Regions from separate parts of the Superficieibacter sp. BNK-5 genome, predicted to be linked through region 1. Evidence: predicted binding sites of a transcription regulator. Region 1 holds the regulator's gene; the other holds the start of a gene.
What was found. Region 1 encodes sigma-54, which starts transcription at its own class of promoters, with help from an activator protein. Its sites were predicted from a motif close to GTTGGCACANNTTTCGCTNT; they were not measured.
Positions count from the first base shown of each region.

Region 2: the regulator sigma-54 is predicted to act here: its motif matches at 1,214-1,233, upstream of glnK (P-II family nitrogen regulator).

Region 1 is NZ_CP179893.1:706,405-709,521, forward strand. It holds gene lptB (LPS export ABC transporter ATP-binding protein) at 1-613, shown strand, start outside; gene rpoN (RNA polymerase factor sigma-54) at 706-2,139, shown strand; gene hpf (ribosome hibernation promoting factor) at 2,162-2,449, shown strand; gene ptsN (PTS IIA-like nitrogen regulatory protein PtsN) at 2,507-2,995, shown strand; gene rapZ (RNase adapter RapZ) at 3,041-3,117, shown strand, end outside.
Region 2 is NZ_CP179893.1:2,665,444-2,668,560, reverse strand. It holds gene amtB (ammonium transporter AmtB) at 1-791, opposite strand, end outside; gene glnK (P-II family nitrogen regulator) at 823-1,161, opposite strand; gene ACMGGS_RS12820 (SmdB family multidrug efflux ABC transporter permease/ATP-binding protein) at 1,394-3,117, opposite strand, start outside.

The sequences.
Region 1 (3,117 bases):
CGGTGCGGGTAAAACCACCACATTCTATATGGTCGTGGGTATCGTCTCGCGCGATGCGGGCAATATCATTATCGACGATGAAGACATCAGCCTGCTGCCGCTTCACGCCCGTGCGCGTCGCGGCATCGGTTATTTGCCGCAGGAAGCGTCCATTTTCCGCCGCCTCAGCGTGTTTGATAACCTGATGGCCGTCCTGCAAATTCGCGACGATCTGACCTCAGAACAGCGGGAAGACCGCGCGAACGAGCTGATGGAAGAGTTTCATATCGAGCATCTGCGTGACAGCCTCGGCCAGGCCCTTTCCGGTGGTGAACGTCGCCGCGTGGAAATCGCCCGTGCGCTGGCAGCGAATCCTAAATTTATCCTGCTGGATGAACCGTTTGCGGGCGTTGACCCGATTTCCGTTATCGATATCAAACGCATTATCGAGCACCTGCGCGACAGCGGCCTCGGCGTTCTGATCACCGATCACAACGTGCGTGAAACGTTAGCCGTCTGTGAACGAGCGTACATCGTGAGTCAAGGCCATCTGATCGCCCACGGTACGCCAGACGAAATCCTTAAAGACGAACAAGTTAAGCGCGTGTATCTTGGGGAAGACTTCAGACTCTGATACGGTGTAGACACTTCCTCATTCATGGTGCGACCTGAAGGATGAAGTGTAAAAAGTCAGTGATCTCAACTCGGGAGAAAATCGCTCTGAATATGAAGCAAGGTTTGCAATTAAGGTTTAGTCAACAGCTTGCCATGACGCCGCAGCTGCAACAGGCCATCCGCTTGCTGCAACTGTCGACGCTGGAATTACAGCAAGAACTCCAACAGGCACTGGAAAGTAATCCACTGCTTGAGCAAACCGATCTTCACGATGAGATAGACGCCAAAGAATCTCCGGACAACGAAGCGCTGGACAGCGTTGACGCGCTGGAACAAAAAGATATGCCGGAGGAGCTTCCTCTGGACGCCAGCTGGGATGAAATCTACACCGCCGGCACCCCTTCCGGTAACGGCGTGGACTATCAGGATGACGAACTGCCCGTTTATCAGGGCGAAACCACCCAGTCGCTTCAGGATTACCTGATGTGGCAGGTCGAGCTGACCCCCTTCTCCGACACCGATCGCGCGATTGCGACCTCGATTGTCGATGCGGTTGACGACACCGGTTATCTGACTATCTCCGTTGAAGACATCCTCGAAAGCATGGGTGATGGCGATATCGGTCTGGACGAAGTGGAAGCCGTGCTAAAGCGCGTACAGCGGTTCGATCCGGTTGGCGTCGCCGCGAAAGATCTGCGCGACTGCCTGCTAATCCAGCTCTCACAGTTTACCAAAACGCCCCCCTGGATCGCCGAAGCGCAACTGATCATCAGCAACCATCTCGATCTGCTCGCCAACCATGATTTTCGCACTCTGATGCGCGTGACGCGCCTGAAGGAAGAGGTGCTGAAAGAGGCGGTGAATCTTATTCAGTCGCTGGATCCGCGTCCGGGTCAGTCGATCCAGACCGGCGAGCCGGAATATGTCATTCCGGATGTGCTGGTACGCAAAGTCAGCGGTCACTGGGTGGTCGAGCTGAATTCCGACAGCATTCCGCGTTTGCAGATCAATCAGCACTACGCGGCGATGGGCGGCAGCACCCGTAACGATGCGGATAACCAGTATATCCGCAGCAATCTTCAGGAAGCGAAATGGCTGATTAAAAGCCTGGAGAGCCGCAACGACACCCTACTGCGCGTCAGCCGCTGTATCGTCGAGCAGCAGCAGGCGTTCTTTGAACAGGGCGAAGAATATATGAAACCGATGGTGCTGGCCGATATCGCCCAGGCCGTCGAGATGCATGAATCCACCATTTCCCGTGTGACCACCCAGAAGTATCTGCACAGTCCGCGAGGCATTTTTGAACTGAAATATTTTTTCTCCAGCCATGTGAATACCGAAGGCGGCGGCGAAGCCTCGTCGACGGCGATCCGCGCGCTGGTGAAAAAGTTGATCGCTGCGGAAAATCCCGCCAAACCGCTGAGCGACAGCAAGCTAACGACCATGCTGTCGGATCAGGGGATTATGGTGGCACGCCGCACCGTTGCGAAGTATCGAGAGTCTTTATCCATTCCGCCGTCTAACCAGCGTAAACAGCTGGTGTGACCTAACCGATAAGGAAGACACTATGCAGCTCAACATCACTGGACACAATGTCGAGATTACTGACGCACTCCGCGATTTTGTCAGCACGAAATTTGCTAAGCTGGAGCAGTATTTTGACCGCATCAATCAGGTCTACATTGTGTTAAAAGTGGAGAAAGTGACTCACATTTCGGATGCCACCCTGCATGTCAACGGGGGGGAAATTCATGCCAGTGCGGAAGGGCAGGACATGTACGCGGCTATCGACGGTTTAATTGATAAACTGGCGCGACAGCTAACCAAACATAAAGATAAACTGAAACAACATTGATTGTCCCGGTGCTCGCCTGATGTCACGTAGTGCGTCAGGCGACGCTTAGGTGAAATTATGATAAATAATGATTCAGCTCTACAACTAAGCACTGTCCTTAACCAGGAATGTACCCGCAGTAACGTTCACTGCCAGAGCAAAAAGCGTGCGCTGGAAATTATCAGTGAGCTGGCAGCAAAGCAGCTGAGCCTGCCACCGCAGGTAGTCTTTGAGGCGATCCTCACCCGTGAAAAGATGGGGAGTACCGGTATCGGTAATGGCCTCGCCATTCCACATGGCAAGCTGGAAGAAGACACGTTGCGTGCGGTTGGGGTCTTTGTGCAACTGGAAACGCCGATTGCCTTCGATGCCATTGATAATCAGCCGGTGGATCTACTGTTTGCCCTGCTGGTACCTGCCGACCAGACGAAAACGCATTTGCATACCCTCTCGCTGGTGGCAAAACGGCTGGCGGATAAAACCATTTGTCGCCGTCTTCGCGCGGCGCAAAGTGATGAAGAGTTGTATCAGATCATCACCGAAACTGAACATAGTGATGATGTGTAGCAGGGATCTTGCTTTACCCTTTGCTGTACTGAGGAGAAACGGTACATGGTACTGATGATCGTCAGCGGTCGCTCAGGCTCGGGAAAATCCGTTGCTCTGCGGGCGCTGGAAGATATGGGCTT
Region 2 (3,117 bases), 2.0 Mb from region 1:
ATAGCGGCCGCCGTGGCGACGACGGTATTCACAAAGGCCAGCGCCGCGATTTCGTTAGCCGCACTGGCTGAGCCAGCGTTAAAGCCAAACCAGCCGACATAAAGGATAGCGGTGCCGGTGAAGACCATCGGCAGGTTGTGCGGTTTGAACGCTTCCTTGCCAAAGCCTACGCGTTTACCAATCAGATACGCGCCCACCAGCCCGGCAATGGCAGCGTTAATGTGAACCACGGTGCCGCCCGCGAAATCCAGCGCGCCGTGGGTCGCCAGCAAACCGCCGCCCCAGACCATGTGCGCAATCGGGATGTAGGAGAGCGTCAGCCAGACCACGACAAAAATCAGCACCGCAGAGAAGCGGATACGCTCTGCCAGCGCACCGACAATCAGGCCAACGGTAATGCAGGCAAAAGAACCCTGGAAGGCAACGTGGATATACTGATAGAAACTACCCATCACTGCCGTCAGCTCGATGTTTTTCAGCATTACCCAGTTGAAGTTACCAAAGAAGCTGTTGCCCTCGCCGAAGGCCAGCGAGTAGCCGTAAATCACCCACAGCACACAAACCAGCGCGAACGTCACCGTTACCTGCGTGAGCATGGAAAGCACGTTTTTCCCGCGGATCAAACCGCCGTAAAACAGCGCAATGCCGGGGATGGTCATAAACAGCACCAGCGCCGTACAAATCATCATAAAGGCGTTGTCGGCTTTATCCGCCACCGCCGGTGCTGCCATGGCGAGACCTGGTAATAGCGCCACCGTCCCCAGAGCCGTTTTGATCGTTGCTATCTTCATTGTCTTGTTCCCTATCACTGTGTGCCAGGAGTTAAAGTGCCGCTTCGTCGGCTTCGCCGGTACGAATGCGAATAACGCGTTGCAGCTCGGCGACAAAAATCTTGCCATCGCCAATTTTTCCGGTGTAGGCCGCTTTGCTGATGACGTCGATCACTTCATCCAGCTGATCGTCAGCGATAGCCACATCAATCTTCACTTTCGGCAGAAAGTTCACGCTGTACTCTGCGCCACGATAAAGTTCGGCATGCCCCTTTTGACGTCCGAAGCCTTTTACTTCGGTCACTGTAAGCCCCTGAATACCAATAGAAGAGAGCGCTTCACGCACGTCCTCGAGTTTAAATGGCTTAATTACCACTGTTACCAGCTTCATAGATCCCCTCCAGTCAGAATTCAGTTTTGGCCGCAGCTCACACGGATGAAGTAAAGCAAGCGGCGTGCCAGAAATGATTTTGTGTGGCGGAGCGCGGAGAATATGCAGGCAGAAAGTGTGACCGGAGTTCAGATTAGGGCTGGTCAAAAAAAACGCACCATGCTGGTGCATGATGCGTTGTGTTATTGCACCAGAAAATCCCGTCGCGAGCGAGATGCCTGAAAGTGGTGCGTCAGGCGCTCAGGGATTCGTTCTGGTTGTCGGACTGTAGTTCTTCTCCGGCAAGCTGGAGTTGATACATCTGCCAGTAACGTCCTTGCGCCGCCAGAAGCTGCTGATGTGTCCCACGCTCCACCGCCAGTCCACGATGCAGGACCATGATGGTGTCCGCGTCAACAATTGTCGACAGGCGGTGAGCAATAACAATCAGCGTGGTCTGCTTACGCACCGCCGCCAGCGCCAGCTGGATTGCCCGTTCCGTGCCGGAGTCGATATTGGCCGTGGCTTCGTCAAGGATCAGGATCTGCGGGGTATCAATCAGCACCCGCGCCAGCGCCAGAAGCTGTTTTTGCCCGACCGACAGATTATTCCCCTGCTCGCCTAGCGGCGTGTGGATACCGTCACTCATTCCGCGCGCCAGCTCCGCAAGCTGGACCGTCTCCAGCGCCTGCCACACCTGTTCTTCACTGATGGCCCGGCCAAGGGTGACGTTGGTGAGGAATGAATCCGCCAGCACCACCGGATCCTGCTGGACCATCGCTACGCCGTGGCGCAACGTCGAGTGACTCAGCGAGGCTAACGGCCGCCCGTCGAGACGGATCTCGCCTTGCGTGAGCGGATAGTTACCCATCAACAGGCTGGCAAGGGTGCTTTTGCCGCTGCCGGTATGCCCGACCAGCGCAATAAAACTGCGCGAAGGGATGTGCAGGTTAATATCCTGCAAAACCAGTCGGTCCTGATGATAGGCAAAAGAGACATTCTCAATATCAATGGTTCCGCTACGCAATGGCTGGTCATCACCGCCGTAATCCTGGCGAGGACGGTCCATCAATTCGAAAACGCGCTCGCCAGCAACTACCGCCTGCTGAAGCATTGACTGCTGGGTCGTCAGCTCAATCAGCGGTTCGTTGAGCCGTCCCAGATAGCTAATGAACGCATACAGCACCCCGACCTCAATAGTGCCGACGGAGGTAAAGCCGAACAGCATCAGTAATCCGCACAGGACCAGCGCGGAGAACAGGCTGAGCAGCGGACGTAATAAAAAGCCGTCCAGCTTCAGGGTTTGCATGCGCGCCTGATAGTGCGCATAGCTGGCTTCACGCATCCGTTCGCCGAAACGCGCCTGCTGGCGGAACTGCTGGATCACGCTCATGCCATTGATGACTTCGTTAAAACCATCGTTGATTTCAGCAAGCCAGGCGCGTACCCGTCTGACAATCGGCGTGCTGTAGCGCTGATAAATCAGCATCACAATGATCACCGCCGGGAAGATGGTGATGGCGACCAGCGCCATCCGCCAGTCAAGGCTGAACATAGCGACCAGCATCGCCCCGACCAGCGCCGCACTGCGCAGTACCGTGGCGACGACGGTGACGTAGAGATCGCGGATCACTTCAGTATCATTCGTGACGCGTGAAATCAGCTCCCCGACAGGCTGGGTATCAAAGGCGCTGAGCGGCTGGCGCAGCGCGGCATCCATCACATCCGTGCGTAATTGCTGAACCACGCCCACCGCGGCCCGATTGAACAATAGCGACTGGGCATAGTGCAGTCCGGCGGCCAGCAACTGAAGGCCAATATAGGCCGCTGCCAGGCCGCAAATCGGCCCCAGCGGTAGCGTGCGTTTTGCGACCATATTATCGATAAAATAGCTGATCAGCAGCGGACCGCTGACTTCCGCAATGGCCGCGACCCATAGCATTCCGACTGCCAGCGCCAGCGGTTTACGCCAGGGCG